Regions from separate parts of the Streptomyces sp. NPDC052042 genome, predicted to be linked through region 1. Evidence: predicted binding sites of a transcription regulator. Region 1 holds the regulator's gene; the other holds the start of a gene.
The links. Region 1 encodes HrcA, which represses chaperone genes, less so after heat shock. Its sites were predicted from a motif close to TTNGCACTCNGNNNNNCNGAGTGCNAA; they were not measured.
Positions count from the first base shown of each region.

Region 2: groL (chaperonin GroEL) is a predicted target of HrcA. The motif match lies at 6,327-6,353, and genes of this name have one in related genera.

Region 1 covers NZ_JBIUBU010000001.1:774,294-783,194, reverse strand. The annotation lists gene ACIHCL_RS03395 (SpoIIE family protein phosphatase) at 146-2,080, shown strand; gene hemW (radical SAM family heme chaperone HemW) at 2,157-3,389, shown strand; gene ACIHCL_RS03385 (DUF3097 domain-containing protein) at 3,496-4,323, opposite strand; gene ACIHCL_RS03380 (MBL fold metallo-hydrolase) at 4,386-5,141, opposite strand; gene hrcA (heat-inducible transcriptional repressor HrcA) at 5,339-6,355, shown strand; gene dnaJ (molecular chaperone DnaJ) at 6,356-7,495, shown strand; gene ACIHCL_RS03365 (nitronate monooxygenase) at 7,640-8,716, shown strand; gene ACIHCL_RS03360 (16S rRNA (uracil(1498)-N(3))-methyltransferase) at 8,713-8,901, shown strand, end outside.
Region 2 covers NZ_JBIUBU010000002.1:22,449-31,349, reverse strand. The annotation lists gene ACIHCL_RS05430 (cytochrome P450) at 1-156, shown strand, start outside; gene ACIHCL_RS05425 (ferredoxin) at 162-398, shown strand; gene ACIHCL_RS05420 (hypothetical protein) at 774-998, shown strand; gene ACIHCL_RS05415 (hypothetical protein) at 1,041-1,547, shown strand; gene ACIHCL_RS05410 (putative RNA methyltransferase) at 1,673-2,584, opposite strand; gene ACIHCL_RS05405 (hypothetical protein) at 2,705-2,836, opposite strand; gene ACIHCL_RS05400 (esterase/lipase family protein) at 3,172-4,413, shown strand; gene groL (chaperonin GroEL) at 4,543-6,165, opposite strand; gene ACIHCL_RS05390 (cold-shock protein) at 6,827-7,033, opposite strand; gene ACIHCL_RS05385 (MoaD/ThiS family protein) at 7,491-7,769, opposite strand; gene thrC (threonine synthase) at 7,803-8,901, opposite strand, start outside.

The DNA.
Region 1 (8,901 bases):
TCCGCTCACTTCGGCAACTCGCCGCTTATGGGCATGGTCCATCTGTCAGTCTGTCGTTGTCGTCAGGGCGTCCAGCGAGAACAGACAGCAACGAGAACAGCCAGAGCGAGAACAGGTCAGGAGCTGCACCGTGGGGTCCATTCCCTTGCAGCGGGACATCGTTCAGCGTCCCGGTATCACCGTCGGCCGTGCGGATGAACGGCCGGTGGCCCGTACATCTCTGCCCGGAAACCTCCTTGCCCCTTCCGCCGGTCGCCGGTTCGTGCGGGCCGCGCTCACCGAGTGGACCGAGCTCGGACTGCCCGCGGCCGCGGGCCTGGGTGAGCGTCTGGCCGACGACGCCTCGGTCGTCGCCAGCGAACTGGTCACCAACGCGGTCGTCCATGCCGGGACCGACGTGGAGCTGCTGTGCCGACTGGAGGAGGCCACCGAGGACGAGGCCGCGGCCCTGGTGCTGGAGGTCTCCGACCGCCACCCCGCCCGAGCCGTGCGCGGTGAACACCCGCAGGACGGCGGCCCGGCGGACGACGGCTCCACCGGCGGTACCGCGCCCACCGACCCGGCCGAGTACGGTCGCGGGCTCCAGCTCGTCGGCACCCTCGCCGAGCGCTGGGGCATCACCTACCGCACCGGTCTCAAGACAGTCTGGGCCCGGCTTCCCGTCGACGACTGGAACCCCTTCCCCGAACCGCCCGCCGAGACCGGATTCCAGCAGGGGCTGCGCGCCGCCGAACTGCTCGCCCCCACCGCCCGGCGTGCCCTGCGCGACGACGCGGACTGGGCCGGCCGGGGCGCGCTGTCATTCCTCGCCGAGGCGTCGGACCTGCTCGCCGGTCAGCTCGACGAGGACATCGTCGCGGCGCTCTCCGGGCAATTACTGGTTCCCAGGCTCGCCGACTGGTGCGCGATATGGCTGGAGCCGGAGAACGGAGGCCCGGCGGCCGTGCCCCGGCTCGCCAGCGTCTGGCATCGGGACGAGGCCGAGACCGGGCCTCTGCGCGCGGTGCTCGAACAGGACGCCATCCGGCTGCCCGAACGGGTCGGCACCGGTCCCGTCTGCCTGCCCTGGCCCTGGAGCGAGGAGGGGGAGAAAGAAGAGGAAGCGGAGCCCGAGGCGCACACCGGCTCCGCCCTCGCCTACCGCATCGCGTCGGGCGGCCGCACCCTCGGCGCCGTCCTCCTCGGCCGGGAGGGGGAGGGGCGCGTTCCCGACGAGGTGACCGCGCTGATCGAGGACTTCGTGCGCCGGGTGGGGCTCGCCGTCGGTGCCGCTCGCGCCTACACCCGGCAGGCCACCATCAGCCGCATCCTGCAGCGGGCGCTGCTCCCCGGCAAGGTCGCCGACATACCCGGTGTGACCAGCGCGCTGGTCTACGAACCCAGCGACGACGGGGTCGTCGGCGGCGACTTCTACGACATCTTCCCGTGCCCCGGCGACCGCTGGTGCTTCGTCCTGGGCGACGTCCAGGGCAGCGGCCCCGAGGCCGCCGTCGTCACCGGCCTCGCCCGGCCCTGGCTGCGGCTGCTGGCCCGGGAGGGCTTCGGCGTCGGCGAGGTGCTGGACCGGCTCAACCGGCTGCTCCTCGACGACGCGATGGAGGCCGCCGAGGCCGCCGCCCTCATGGTGGCCGCGGCCGGGGGCCAGCAGACCGCGGACACCGGGCAGTCCCGCTTCCTCTCCCTGCTGTACGGGGAGCTCGTACCGCTGCCGGACGGCGGTGTGCGCTGCACCCTGGCCAGCGCCGGCCACCCGCTGCCCCTGCTGCTGAGACCCGACGGCGAGGTGCGCCCGGCCGCCGAGCCGCAGATGCTGCTCGGGCTCTTCGACGACGTCGCGTACGAGAGCCAGAGCTTCGACCTGGCGCCGGGCGACAGCCTGCTGTGCGTCACGGACGGAGTGACCGAGCGGCGGTCCGGGACGCTGATGTTCGACGACGGAGACGGCCTGGCCAAGGCGCTGGCCGACTGCGCGGGCCTGTCGGCGCACGGCATAGCGGACCGGATCAAACGGGCCGTGCACGAGTTCGCCGAGCGCCCGCCGGACGACGACCTGGCGCTGCTGGTGCTCCGGGCGGGGTGAGCGCGGGCCCCGTCGTCGTGGGCGTGCGTCGTGGGCATGGCCGGGCGGTCCCGGCCGACGGGTGACAATGGACGGTATGCCTTCCGTACTGCCCGATGGTGAACGCGTGCCCGACGACGGGGCGCTGCCCCGCCATGCCCTGGAAGGCGCCGCCGGCCGCCCGCTCGGCTTCTACCTCCACGTGCCCTACTGTGCGACCCGCTGCGGCTACTGCGACTTCAACACCTACACCGCGACCGAGCTGCGTGGTTCCGGCGGCGCCCTGGCCTCCCGGGAGAACTACGCCGCCCATCTGATCGGCGAGGTCCGCCAGGCCCGCAAGGTCCTCGGCGACGACCCGCGCCGGGTCCGCACGGTCTTCGTCGGGGGTGGGACACCGACCCTGCTGCCCGCCGCCGATCTGGTCCGGATGCTGAGCGCGATCCGCGACGAGTTCGGTCTCGCGGACGATGCCGAGATCACCACCGAGGCCAACCCGGAATCCGTCGGTCCGGCGTATCTCGCCGAACTGCGTGAGGGTGGCTTCAATCGGATCTCGTTCGGCATGCAGAGCGCCCGGAAGCACGTACTGGAGATCCTGGACCGCACGCACACCCCCGGACGGCCGGAGGCGTGTGTCGCCGAGGCGCACGCGGCGGGCTTCGACCACGTCAACCTCGACCTGATCTACGGCACGCCCGGCGAGTCCGACGACGACTGGCAGGCCTCGCTGGAGGCGGCGATCGGGGCCGGTCCGGACCATGTGTCGGCGTACGCGCTGATCGTCGAGGAGGGCACCGGCCTGGCCCGGCGCATCCGGCGCGGTGAGATCCCGATGACCGACGACGACGTCCACGCGGACCGGTACCTGATCGCGGAAGAGGCGCTGTCCGGGGCGGGCTTCTCCTGGTACGAGGTGTCGAACTGGGCCCGTACGCCGGAGGGCCGCTGCCTGCACAACGAGCTGTACTGGCGCGGGGCCGACTGGTGGGGCGCCGGCCCCGGGGCGCACAGCCACGTCGGCGGTGTGCGCTGGTGGAACGTGAAGCATCCGGGGGCGTACGCGCAGGCGCTGGCCGAGGGGCGCTCGCCCGGCGCCGGGCGCGAGCTCCTCTCCGCCGAGGACCGGCGCGTCGAGCGGATCCTGCTGGAACTGCGCCTCGCGGACGGCTGCCCGTTGTCCCTGCTGAAGCCGGCCGGGCTGGCCGCGGCGGAACGGGCGGTCGAGGACGGGCTGCTGTGGCGTGAGCCGTACGGGCAGGGGCGCGCGGTGCTCACCCTGCGCGGGCGGCTGCTGGCCGATGCGGTGGTGCGGGACCTGGTGGACTGAGAGGGCGGGTGGCCGGGCGCGGGTGCGCCCCGGTGGGCCGCGCCTCCGAATCCGGCCCTACAGGGACCGGGGGCCGTCCGCCCGTTCCGTGACCGGGCTCGGCCCCTCAAACGCCGGATTCGGGGGCCGTCACGAAGTCGATCAGATGTTCCACCGAGCCCAGCAGAGTCGGCTCCAGGTCCCGGTACGAGCGCACCGAGGACAGGATGCGCTGCCAGGCGGCGCCGGTGTTCTCCTCCCAGCCCAGTGCCCGGCACACCCCGGTCTTCCAGTCCTGGCCGCGCGGCACCACCGGCCAGGAGGCGATGCCCACGGACGACGGCTTCACCGCCTCCCACACGTCGATGTAGGGGTGGCCGACCACCAGGACGTTCGCGTCCGACACCTGTTCCGCGATCCGGGACTCCTTGGAGCCGGGGACCAGGTGGTCCACCAGGACGCCGAGCCGGGCGTCCGGGCCGGGGGAGAACTCGCGCACGACGGCGGGAAGGTCGTCGACGCCCTCCAGGTACTCGACGACCACGCCCTCGATCCGCAGATCGTCGCCCCAGACCCGCTCGACCAGTTCGGCGTCGTGCCGGCCCTCCACATAGATCCGCCCCGCGCGGGCGACCCGGGCGCGCGCCCCGGGGACCGCGAGCGAACCGGAGGCCGTGCGCGCGGGGCGTGCCGGGGCCGCCGCCTTCGGCCGCACCAGCGTGACCACGGTGCCCTCCAGCAGGAAGCCGCGCGGTTCCATCGGGAAGACCCGGTGCTTGCCGAAACGGTCCTCCAGGGTCACCGTCGGCCCCTGGGCCGTCTTCTCGCAGCGGATGACCGCGCCGCAGAACCCGGTGGAGACCTCCTCCACGACCAGATCGGTTTCGGCGGGGACCTCGGGGACGGGGGCGGACCTCTTCCACGGCGGGGTCAGGTCCGGCTGGTAGCTGCGCATCGCACGACGATAGGACGGGAACGGCTCACGACACGCCGAAGGCCCCGCCTTCCCGCCATCCTTCAGACGCCCGCCGGCCCTCCGTGCAGCGCCGCCAGCCGGTCGCGCTGGTCCCGGACGAACGCGGCGTCCACCACCGCCCCGTGCCCCGGCACGTACACAGCGTCCTCGCCGCCCAGTGCCAGCAGCCGGTCCAACGCGGCCGGCCAGCGGGCCGGGACCGCGTCCGGGCCGGCCTGCGGTTCGCCGGACTCCTCGACCAGGTCGCCGCAGAACACCACGGTGGGGGAGCCGGGGACCACTGCCACCAGATCGTGGCCGCTGTGCGCGGGACCCAGATTCGCCAACAGCACCCGACGGCCGCCGCCCAGATCGAGCGTCAGCTCGTCGCGCACCTCGTGACGCGGCGCCACCAGCGCCGCGGCGGCCTCGGCCGCGTCGGGCCCGGGCACCCCGTGGCGCACCGCGTCGTCGCGCAGGGCGGCCGCCCCGTCCCCGCTGCCGAGCAGGTCCGTCAGGCCGGCCGCGCCGTACACCCGGACGTCCCCGGCCTCCCGGGTGCCCGGGAACGCCGCGGTGCCCAGGACATGATCGAAATGGGGGTGGCTGAGTGCGATATGCGTCACCTCCCGGCCGAGCAGGGCCCGTGCCCCGTCCCGGATCCCGGCGCCCTCGCGGAGCGTGGACCCGGTGTCGAGGAGCAGCACGCCCCGCGCACCCGCCACCAGCGCGGTCGTCGCGTCCCAGCCGGGAAGGCGGCGCCGGCCCATACCGTGACCGATCCGCTCCCAGCCGAACTCTTCCCAAGAGGTGTCCATACCGGGACGCTATCGGCAACGGCCCGCGTGGTCTCGCGACCGCGTGGCCGGTCACCCTTGCTAGGCCCCCAGTCGACCGCCGTACACTGACCGGGGGGTGGCTGGCACTCGGGCCGACAGAGTGCCAGGAGGACCCCTGGGGAAGGAACCGGGCACGGCCCCGGAACCGTCGATGAAACCACCTGGAGGTGCGCGCAATGCTCAGCGAACGCAGACTCGAAGTGCTGCGCGCCATCGTTCAGGACTACGTGGGGACCGAGGAGCCCGTCGGTTCCAAGGCACTCACCGAGCGGCACAAGCTCGGGGTCTCCCCGGCGACCGTTCGCAACGACATGGCGGTCCTGGAGGACGAGGGCTTCATCGCCCAGCCCCATACCAGCGCCGGCCGTATCCCCACGGACAAGGGCTACCGGCTCTTCGTCGACAGGCTCGCGGGCGTCAAGCCCCTCTCGTCGCCGGAGCGCCGCGCCATCCACAACCTCCTCGACGGCGCGGTCGACCTCGACGACGTCGTGAGCCGCACCGTCCGGCTGCTCGCCCAGCTGACCCGGCAGGTCGCCATCGTGCAGTACCCCTCGTTGACCCGGTCGACGGTGCGGCACGTGGAACTGCTCTCGCTGGCCCCCGCCCGGCTGATGCTCGTGCTGATCACGGACACCGGCAGGGTCGAACAGCGCATGATCGACTGCCCCGGCCCGCTCGGCGAGGCCGTGCTGGCCGATCTGCGGGCCCGCCTCAACAGCCGGGTCGTCGGACGCCGTTTCTCGGACGTCCCGCAGTTGGTGCAGGACCTGCCGGAATCCTTCGAGAGCGAGGACCGGGGGGCCGTGTCCGCCGTGCTCTCCACCCTGCTCGAAACCCTGGTCGAGGACACGGAGGAGCGCCTGATGATCGGCGGCACCTCCAATCTCACCCGCTTCGGACACGACTTCCCCGTGATGATCCGGCCGGTGCTGGAGGCGCTGGAGGAGCAGGTCGTGCTGCTGAAGCTGCTCGGCGAGGCCACGGACTCGGGCATGACCGTACGTATCGGACACGAGAACCCTCATGAGGGGCTCACCTCCGCGTCCGTCGTCACGGTCGGCTACGGTTCGGGCGACGAGGCCGTCGCCAAACTCGGCGTGGTCGGACCGACCCGCATGGACTACCCCGGAACGATGGGAGCGGTACGCGCAGTGGCACGTTACGTCGGACAGATCCTGGCGGAGTCGTAAGTGGCCACGGACTACTACGCCGTACTCGGCGTACGCCGCGACGCGTCCCAGGACGAGATCAAGAAGGCGTTCCGGAAGCTCGCCCGCGAGCTTCATCCGGACGTGAATCCCGATCCGAAGACCCAGGAGCGGTTCAAGGAGATCAACGCCGCCTACGAGGTGTTGTCGGATCCGCAGAAGAAGCAGGTCTACGACCTCGGCGGCGACCCGCTCTCCGCCTCCGGCGGCGGTGGCGGCGCGGGCGGCTTCGGACAGGGCGGCTTCGGCAACTTCTCCGACATCATGGACGCGTTCTTCGGCACGTCGGCGCAGCGCGGGCCCCGTTCGCGCACCCGGCGCGGCCAGGACGCGATGATCCGGCTGGAGATCGACCTCGCCGAAGCGGCGTTCGGCACCACCAAGGACATCCAGGTCGACACGGCCGTCGTCTGCACCACGTGCAGCGGCGAGGGCGCCGCACCCGGCACCTCCGCCCAGACCTGTGACATGTGCCGCGGACGCGGCGAGGTCTCGCAGGTCACCCGGTCCTTCCTCGGCCAGGTCATGACCTCGCGGCCCTGCCCGCAGTGCCAGGGCTTCGGCACGGTCGTGCCGACCCCGTGCCCGGAATGCGCCGGGGACGGCCGCGTCCGGTCGCGCCGCACGCTCACCGTGAAGATCCCCGCGGGCGTCGACAACGGCACCCGCATCCAACTCGCGGGCGAGGGAGAGGTCGGCCCCGGCGGCGGCCCGGCCGGTGACCTGTACGTGGAGATCCACGAACTGCCGCACCCGGTGTTCCAGCGCCGCGGCGACGATCTGCACTGCACCGTCACCATCCCCATGACGGCGGGCGCGCTCGGCACGAAGGTTCCGCTGGAGACGCTCGACGGCCTGGAGGAGGTCGACATCCGGCCCGGTACCCAGTCCGGCCAGTCGGTCCCGCTGCACGGACGCGGCATCACCCATCTGAGGGGCGGCGGACGCGGCGACCTGATCGTGCACGTCGAGGTGATGACCCCCACGAAGCTCGACGCGGAGCAGGAGCGACTGCTGCGCGACCTGGCGAAGATGCGCGGCGAGGAACGGCCCACCGGCCAGTTCCAGCCGGGCCAGCAGGGCCTGTTCTCCCGGCTGAAGGACGCCTTCAACGGCCGCTGACGGGGCTGGGGCGCACGGGGTCGTTCCGTGCGCCCCTTCGTGCCCTTCCGCGGTCTTCGTGTGCCGTTCTCCCGCCGCCGGAGAACGGCGCACGGCCGCGTCCCCGTGCACGCCGGGGCGCACAAGTCGTGACACGATGCGGTCATGTCATCCGTGTTGACCGGTCTCTGCCGGTATCCGATCGTGCAGGCGCCGATGGCGGGAGGCGCGTCCCGCCCGGAGCTCGCCGCCGCCGTCTCGGAAGCGGGCGGGCTGGGCTTCCTCGCCGCCGGATACAAGACGGCCGACGGCATGTACAACGAGATCAAGCGGCTGCGCACGCTGACGGGCCGGCCCTTCGGCGTCAATCTCTTCATGCCGCAGCCCGCCGTCGCCGACCCGAGCGCCGTCGACGTGTACCGGCAGCAGCTCGCGGGCGAGGGCTCCTGGTACGAGACCCCGCTCGGCGACCCGGACTCCGCCGGGGGCGACGACGGCTACGAGGCCAAGCTCGCCGTACTCCTGGACGCCCCCGTCCCGGCCGTCTCGTTCACCTTCGGCTGCCCGACCCGCGACACCCTCGACGCGCTCGCCGGCGTCGGCACGTACACCATCGTGACGGTGACCACGCCCGAGGAGGCCCAGGCGGCCCAGTGGGCGGGCGCCGACGCGGTCTGCGTGCAGGGCGTGGAAGCGGGCGGACACCAGTCCACCCATCGCGACGACCCGCTGAACGACGGCACCGGCATCGGCCTGCTCTCCCTGGTGGCCCAGGTGCGGGACACCGTGGAGTTGCCGATCGTCGCCGCGGGCGGGCTGATGCGCGGTTCCCAGATCGCCGCGGTACTCGCCGCGGGCGCCCAGGCGGCGCAGCTCGGCACGGCGTTCCTCGTCTGCCCGGAGTCGGGCGCGCACCCGCTGCACAAGCAGGCGCTGACCAACCCGCTGTTCGCGGGGACCGTCCTGACCCGGGCGTTCTCCGGCCGCCCCGCCCGCGGCCTGGTCAACCGCTTCATCCGCGAGCACGGCCCCTACGCCCCCGCCGCCTACCCCCAGATCCACTACCTGACCGCCGGACTGCGCAAGGCGGCGGCCGCGTCCGGGGACGCCCAGGGCATGGCGCTGTGGGCGGGGCAGGGCCACCGGATGGCCCGCGAGCTGCCCGCCGGACGGCTGATCGGCCTGCTCGCCGAGGAACTGGACGCCGCACGGACGGCGCTGAACGCAGGGAGCACGCGGTGACCGCACCGGTCTTCGTCGTCGAACAGGTCCCCGAAGGGCCCGAGTTCGTCCTGGACGGGCCCGAGGGGCGGCACGCCGTCGCGGTGAAGCGGCTGCGCCCCGGCGAGGGCGTCGTGCTGACGGACGGCCACGGCCACTGGGTGGAAGGCGTCGTGGGCGCGGCCGAGGGCAAGGACCGGCTCGTC
Region 2 (8,901 bases), on a different contig from region 1:
CACCACTGCCTGGGCGCCCCGCTCGCCCGGCTGGAGCTCCAGGAGGCGCTGAGCGCCCTGATCACCCGCTTCCCGGAACTGCGGCTGGCGGGCGACGTGACGTGGAAGTCCGAGATGCTGGTGCGCGGCCCGCGCGTCATGCCGATCGGGTGGTGACCGGCATGGCCGAGTGGAACGTACGCGTCGATCCGGAACTCTGCCAGGGCTCGGGCATGTGCGCCGGAACGGTCCCCGAGGTGTTCGCGCTGGACGGGAAGCGGGACGGACGGGAGCACGCCCGGGTCAAGGCCGACGGGATCGAGCCGGACGAGCGGGTGCTGGACGCCGCCGACATCTGCCCGGCACTGGCGATCACCGTGCACGACGGAACCTCGGTCATCGGCCCCCGCCGCGACTGAGCCCGGATCGAGGTCCGGCGGAAGCCCAGCCGGAGCCCGCCGGACACCCTGTCGGCCCCCGGCCCGCGTAGATCGCTCACGCGGGCCGGGGGCCATGTCTGTCACGTGCGCCCACGAGAGGCGTCCCGCTCGGGCTCAGGGCCCGATGTTCCGCCCGACTCAGCAGCCCGGCGTTCCGCCCGACGCCGCGCCCGAGTCAGCGCCCGGTGTTCCGCCCGACTCAGCGCACAATGCCGCGCCCACCGTTCCCCGTCCGTCGCCCCCCGTCCCCCGTCCGTCGTCCCGTCCGTCGTACCGCCCCCGGCCCCGTCCGGGGCTCAAGCCTCGGGATCCGAGCGCTCTTTCATAGAAATGGATGGTGGGACCCCGCACCCCATGGCCGCCCCGGGCTACGGCAAGCGCTCCGTTCCCTCGCAACTCCAGTGCACCGGGAACGACTTCGCTCACCTGCCGACCCGCGAAGCGTCCAACGCCACCTTCCTCGACCAGCTCCCCGACGGCGCCGACATCTCCGTGGAGACGCTGGCCACGGTCCTCCCCTACGGGCAGTGCGCCCTGCGGACCGCCCTCAACCGGCTCCAGGCCGCCGGGCATCTGTGAGGCGGCAGCAAGTGCGTCGCCAACGACCGGGTACCCCTCTGAGTGACCCGCACGCTCTTCTCCCGTACCGCGCGGGACGATGCCTGGTGGGCGGCGTTCACCCGGGGTGACGTACCGCCGGAGCAGCGCCGACGCTCCACCCATTCCCGTCAGTTCGTCCTGCTGGCCGCCCTCGGCCGCACCGCACCCTCGCTCACCCTCTCGGCGGCCGACTGCGCGGCGCTGGAACCCCTGGTCACCGACTGGTTCGAGCGCGGTGCCACGGAGGCGCAGCTCCTGCACACCCTCACCAACGGCCTCCCCACCCCCGTCCACCACGCGGCGGCGCTCGTCCGCAGGCGGCTGGTCGACAAGATGCCGCCCGAGCGGATGGCCCCGACGCCCCCTCGCCCGTTGCTACGCACTCTGGAATGCGGCGACTGCGGCACACTCGACCTTGCGGATTCCCTGGTCGGCGGCGTCTGCGGGCGCTGCCACGGCAACCTCGTCAGCCCCTCGGCCGCCCCGCCCGGAGCGGTCCCCCCCCGTCCCGCGTACCGGCCCGAATGAGCGAGGTCCGGGCCGCGATGGCCCCACGCGACGACCGACCGTCCTGGTCACGGCCGTAGCACCGCCGAGACGCGCTGTCGCACGATGACACGGTTACGCGATCACACGGTTGCGCCAATACCCCGTTACCCCGATACCCCGTTACGCGGTCGAGACTCACCAGGACCGACAGGCGTACGGGCAGCGGCTCGCCGGGCCCGGTAGGCGGTGGCCAACACGGAGACGGTGACCTGGCCGGGCAGAAGGCGGCCGTCGCCCAGGGCCGCCTGATCGAGATGGCGCGCGCTCGGCGTCATCCCCACCAGGTCGACCGCCTCCTCCCTGGTCAAGTCCGTGACGTACTCGACCAGTTGGGTGCAGTCGATCTCGAAGTACGGGGCCAGCGCCTGCCGCAGGCGCCGCTCCTTGGCCGGGTCGACCGCGACCATCCCGGGCACCCGGCTGCGCAGTTCGGTCAGATGCCGCGCGGTGGGGCGCACGACGATCAGCCGGCCACCCGGACGCAGCACCCGGTGGAACTCGGACGGGTTGCGCGGTGCGAACACGTCCAGCACGACATCGACCACCCCGTCGGCCAGCGGGAAGGGCCGGAAGACGTCCCAGGTCACCGCGGCCGCCCGCGCATGGGACCGGATCGCCATGCGCAGGGCACGCACCGAGGCGTCCAGCCCCAGCCCACGGGCACCGGGCAGCTGGTCGAGCGCCCCGGCGAGGTAGTAGCCCGTACCGCACCCGACGTCCAGGAGCGTGCCCCCCTCGGACACGGCGTCGGCCGCCAGACGAGCCACGGTCTGACGGATGCGCTCGTACCTGCCGGTGGCCAGGAACCGGTCCCGGGCTCGCGCCATGTCCGCGTCGTCGCCGCTGGTGGCGCGAGTGCCGGTCAACAGGCTGACGTAACCGTGCCGGGCGATGTCGTAGGTGTGGCCGACCCGGCAACGCAGGGCACCCTGGTCGGGATGCAGACCGGCATGGCACATCGGACAGCGCAGCAGGTCGAGGAACGGTTCAAGGGCGGGCGATGGCGACACGGGCACGAAGCACTCCTCGCAGCGGGTGGGACAACGACCGTACCCGCAACCGAAAGACACGACTCAGTCGCGAGCCGGGGGTTGATCGACGGCGATCGCGGCGGTCTCGGCCCTCGGCGCGCTGCATCACATACGCGTTCCCGCTGTCGGGGGCGCCGTAGAACTGTCGGGGGCGCCGTAGAAGAAGAACAGCACCGGCTTCTTGCGCGCATTGCGGTCCACGAAGAATTTCCAGGTGTACGTCGTGGGCGTCCTCATGACCGTTCGCCCACCCCTCCGCCCCAACCGCCGTCCCCGCCCGTCCGGTTGACCTCACCGGCCCACCCACCGGGCCGTCTCCGCCATGGGCGGGGAAGATCACGGGCAGAACACCCTCGCAGAAGAATTGAACGCATTCAACTGCACCCCTGGACCACGGCCGCGCACCCACGCCTTGCCGCCCCGGGGCGCACGCATCCGCGCCCCCACCCCTCCATATGTCCGAAACCTACTCCCACCTGGGAGTGGTTTGATCCACTTCCACCACCCGGCCGCTACTCCACGTGATCACCATGGCGCCAGTTGTGATGAACCGGCCCAAAGGGGAACGACCTGTGTCCGAACCGACCCGCGAGCAGATCGTCTCGGCGCTGCGGAGCAAGGCTCCCATCGTCCTGACTCCCGGCCTCCGCCGGGACGCCGAGCCGCACGGTGCCCTTCCGCTGCCGCCCAGCACCGTGTGGGACCTGCCCGGCGGAACCGCCTGGGTGTACGAAGGCGAGGGGCACCGGGGTCTCGTGCGACCCGTGATCGTGGCCGACGGCTTCAACACCGGGCCGAGCAGCCTGGACGTTTCCTGGGAGGTCATGGAGTTCGGCGACTACGCGCTCATCAGCGAACTGCGTCGCCGGGGGCATGACGTCATCCTCCTGGGATTCCACGAGCGCAGTGCGTCGATTCTGGACAATTCCCGGACCGTGCAGGCTGCGGTCATGCGCGTCATCGCGGAACGGCGGGGCGACACACCGCTCGCCGTCGGCGGGTTCGGCATGGGCGGGCTGGTCGCCCGGCATGCACTGGCCAAGCTGGAGCACGAGCACGCGGACCACCAGACCGCGCTGTACTTCTCGTACGACAGCCCGCATCGCGGCGCCTGGGTCCCGATCGCGCTCCAGGCGTTCGCACACTACATCGGGGTTCTCGACAGCAGGCTCTCCGACCAGCTCAACAGCCCGGCCGCCCGTCAACTGCTGTGGCGACACATCGCGGCATGGAACGCGGCCCCGGCGCAGAGCGAGGAACGCGCCGCGTTCCTGGCCGAGATGAGGAACCTCGGCGAATGGCCGCGCAGGCCGCGGCTGATCGGGGTCGCCAACGGTGCGGCCGACGGCACCGGCACCGATGTCCCGGCCGGTGAACTGGCCCTGGAGGGCAAGGGCCCGTCGGTCACCGGGACCGCGCTCTACACCCAGGCGCCCGGCGACGACGAACTCGTCGCGAAACCGAGCGTGGCGACGCTGAAGTCCCCCGAAGTGCGCACGTCCGGGCTGCCGTCCATCGACGGCGCCCCCGGAGGTTCGCTGGAGGGCTTCGGCATCCTCGCCGACGGCCTCAACGCCCTCGGCCCGGAGCTCGGTTTCAAGACCGACGTCCGCATCCGCTCGCACTGCTTCGTACCGTCCGTCAGCGCGGTCGACATCCGCGACCTGGACACGGACGAGGATCTCTACACGGACATCTCGGCGCTCCCGCCCGAAGACAGCGGGCTCGACGACTTCAAGCTCGCCTCCCGGAACGAGGGCCACACCCTGGTGACGGAGGAACTCTGCGCATGGCTCCTCGACCGGCTGCCGTGACGCCGACGGCAGCCCCGGCGCCGGCCGGACGGATACGAGAGCGCGGACACGGCGCAGGCCCCCGGGACCAGATGGTCCCGGGGGCCTGCGCGACAGCGAAGCTGTGCCGGACTGACGATCCCGTGGGGATCAGAAGTCCATGTCACCGCCCGGCATGCCGCCCGGAGCACCGGCCGCGGCCTTCTCCGGCTTGTCGGCGATGACGGCCTCGGTGGTGAGGAACAGCGCGGCGATGGACGCGGCGTTCTGCAGCGCGGAGCGCGTGACCTTCGCCGGGTCGATGATGCCCTCGGCGACCAGGTCGACGTACTCGCCGGTCGCGGCGTTCAGGCCGTGACCCGGGGTCAGGTTGCGGACCTTCTCCACCACGACGCCGCCCTCAAGACCGGCGTTGACGGCGATCTGCTTCAGCGGGGCCTCCAGCGCCAGCCTGACGGCAGCGGCGCCGGTCGCCTCGTCACCCGAGAGCTCCAGCTTCTCGAAGACGGCCGAGGCCTGGAGCAGGGCCACGCCACCACCGGCGACGATGCCCTCCTCGACGGCGGCCTTGGCGTTGCGCACCGCGTCCTCGATGCGGTGCTTGCGCTCCTTCAGCTCGACCTCGGTCGCGGCACCGGCCTTGATGACGGCCACGCCGCCGGCCAGCTTCGCGAGGCGCTCCTGGAGCTTCTCGCGGTCGTAGTCCGAGTCGGAGTTCTCGATCTCGGCGCGGATCTGGTTGACGCGGCCCTGGACCTGGTCGCTGTCACCGGCACCGTCGACGATCGTCGTCTCGTCCTTGGTGATGACGACCTTGCGGGCACGACCGAGCAGGTCGAGACCGGCGTTCTCCAGCTTCAGGCCGACCTCCTCGGAGATGACCTGACCACCGGTGAGGATGGCGATGTCACCGAGCATGGCCTTGCGGCGGTCGCCGAAGCCCGGGGCCTTGACGGCGACGGACTTGAAGGTGCCACGGATCTTGTTGACGACCAGGGTCGACAGGGCCTCGCCCTCGACGTCCTCGGCGATGATCAGCAGCGGCTTGCCGGACTGCATGACCTTCTCCAGCAGCGGAAGGAGGTCCTTCACGTTGCTGACCTTGGAGTTGACGATCAGGATGTACGGGTCGTCGAGGGACGCCTCCATACGCTCCATGTCGGTGGCGAAGTACGCCGAGATGTAGCCCTTGTCGAAGCGCATACCCTCGGTGAGCTCCAGCTCCAGACCGAAGGTCTGGGACTCCTCGACGGTGATGACGCCTTCCTTGCCGACCTTGTCCATGGCCTCGGCGATGAGCTCACCGATCTGGGTGTCGGCGGCGGAGATGGAGGCCGTCGAAGCGATCTGCTCCTTGGTCTCCACATCCTTGGCCTGCTCCAGGAGAGCGGCGGAGACGGCCTCGACGGCCTTCTCGATGCCCCGCTTGAGGGCCATCGGGTTGGCACCCGCGGCGACGTTGCGCAGGCCCTCGCGGACGAGAGCCTGGGCGAGAACGGTGGCGGTGGTCGTACCGTCGCCGGCGACGTCGTCCGTCTTCTTGGCGACCTCCTTGACCAGCTCCGCACCGATCTTCTCGTACGGGTCCTCCAGCTCGATCTCCTTGGCGATGGACACACCATCGTTGGTGATCGTGGGGGCGCCCCACTTCTTCTCAAGGACGACATTGCGACCCTTGGGGCCAAGGGTGACCTTGACGGCGTCAGCGAGCTGGTTCATGCCGCGCTCGAGACCGCGCCGGGCCTCCTCGTCGAACGCGATGATCTTGGCCATGTGAAGTGGTCCTCCCGGACAGGGGTGGATTTTCTCCGGACCGAGTGGCGCCCGCGACGGACGGCCTGCGTACCGGTGGTTCCTTGCCCCACCGGACCTGCGGACCTCACCGGCCCGGCCCAAGTCTGTCACTCTCACCCGGAGAGTGCTAACGCCAATGATTAGCACTCGACCCCCGAGAGTGCAAGCGTCCCCCTCGGGATGTGGCCAACCCCGGACGCCGGACGGAGGCGGTGGGAGGCTCGCCTGAACCCGGACGGACGCACCCCCCGAACGGTCCGTACGAACGGGCCGCCAGAACGCTCCCGCACGCCCCCGCGTCCCGGTGAGCGCGCGCGTGAAGGCGCGCGCTCGCGTACACGCACCCGGGCGCGCAGGGTCAGCAGGGTTGTACGCGCACCCGGGTGCTCCTGGCTGACTGAGGCGCGCACCGGTGCATACGGCGGATGCGCGCACGGCGGGCGTTCAGCACACACGGCCGGGGCACACACGGCCGGGCACGCACCGCGGGCACCCGGCACGCACGGCGCGGGGCGCCCGCGCAGCCGGGGCGCAGGAGGGCCGACGGCGCGGGAACATGCGGAGGGCCCGCCCCTGGGTGCTCCCCGGGAACGGGCCCTCCGCACGAAAGTGGTGTCGTTGGTGGCCGACCGCGCCGAACTCAGCCGACGGCGAGCTTGACCATGTCCGCCTGCGGCCCCTTCTGGCCCTGCGAGATCTCGAACTCAACTCGCTGACCCTCTTCGAGGGTGCGGTAGCCGTCCATCTGAATCGCGCTGTAGTGGACGAAAACATCCGCACCACCGTCGACCGCGATGAAGCCGTACCCCTTCTCCGCGTTGAACCACTTGACGGTGCCCTGAGCCATGCCTAACTCCCCTATTACTGGCCCTTGCGCAGGACCGCACTTCGCGGACCCGGGTCAGAACTCACCCTCCGACAGGAGAGGGTGTGTGCGCCGGAACGCGTCGACCGCGGCTGAATGTATCTGCCCAACTGCCCCCTGCAACAGGTCAATCGGACGAGAATTCTGGGCAGCATCGATCGCCCGGATCTGAAGAATTCATAAGATCCCAGGGCAAGTCGGGCCGGGCAAAAGTGACTTATGACTCAGGAAGATCGCGCACTTTGGCCACTTCTTATCGTGACCGGGCGCATTTTCATTGGCGGGCGGCACGTGAAGCTGGGGGGACTTCCCCCACTCTACCGCGCTCAACCATGCAGAATTGCCCCCTCCGCTTTCTTCTCGGAGAGGGCAATTCGGGTAATGCCGGGAAATCTTCGGCCGTTGGCGGCAGCCGACGGCGTGGGGAGCCGCCGGTCCGTCAGCAGCCGCCCGCGACGGCGGGGATGATCGAGATGCCGGCGCCGTCCGGGGTCGCCGTCCCCAGGCCGTCCTCGAAGCGCACGTCGTCGTCGTTGACGTACACGTTCACGAAGCGGCGGAGCTTGCCCTGGTCGTCCAGGACACGGGCGGCGATGCCCGGGTGGTTCCGCTCCAGGGACTCGATGACCTGGGAGAGGGTCTCGCCCTCGGCCGGGACCTCGGACCGGCCGTCCGTGTAGGTGCGGAGGATGGTGGGGATACGGACCTTGACGCTCATGGTGGATGTGCCTTTCTTCGGTCGCGGTGGGTGTCAGGCAGTGGCGAGGCCGGCGGCGCGGAAGGCGTCCAGGCTCGGACGGATCGTCGCGGTCGCCTGCGAAGTGGCGGCCACCGCGTCCAGGGTCTTGAGCCCGTCGCCGGTGTTGAGGACGACGGTGGTCAGCGACGGGTCGAGCAGGCCGTTCTCGATCAGCTTCTTCGTGACGCCGACCGTCACCCCGCCCGCCGTCTCGGCGAAGATGCCCTCCGTGCGGGCCAGCAGCTTGATCGCGTCGACGATCCGCTCGTCGTCCACGTCCTCGACCGCGCCGCCGGTGCGGCGGGCGATGTCCAGGACGTACGGGCCGTCGGCCGGGTTGCCGATCGCCAGGGACTTGGCGATGGTGTCGGGCTTCTGGGGCCGTACGACGTCGAGACCGGCCTTGAAGGCGGTGGAGACCGGGGAGCAGCCCTCGGCCTGGGCGCCGAAGATCTTGTACGGCTTGTCCTCGACCAGGCCCAGCCCGATCAGCTCCTGGAGCCCCTTGTCGATCTTCGTGAGCTGCGAACCGGACGCGATCGGAACGACGATCTGGTCGGGCAGCCGCCAGCCGAGCTGCTCGCAGATCTCGTACGCCAGGGTCTTGGAACCCTCGCCGTAGTACGGGCGCAGATTGACGTTGACGAAGCCCCAGCCCTCCCCGAGCGGATCGCCGATGAGCTCCGAGCAGAAGCGGTTGACGTCGTCGTAGTTCCCCTCGATGCCGACCAGCTCGCCGCCGTACACCGCGGCCATGACGACCTTGCCCTGCTCCAGGTCGTGCGGGATGAACACGCAGGAGCGGAAGCCGGCGCGGGCGGCGGCGGCGCCCACCGCGCCGGCGAGGTTGCCGGTGGAGGAGCAGGAGAGGGTGGTGAAGCCGAAGGCGCGGGCGGCCTCGACGGCGATGGCGACGACGCGGTCCTTGAAGGAGTGCGTCGGGTTGCCGGAATCGTCCTTGACGTACAGACCGCCGGTGACGCCCAGCTCGCGGGCGAGGTTGTCGGCCTTGACCAGCTTGGTGAAGCCGGGGTTGAGATTGGGCTTGTCCGCGACGTCGGCGGGCACCGGCAGCAGCGGCGCGTAACGCCAGATGCTGTTCGGTCCGGCC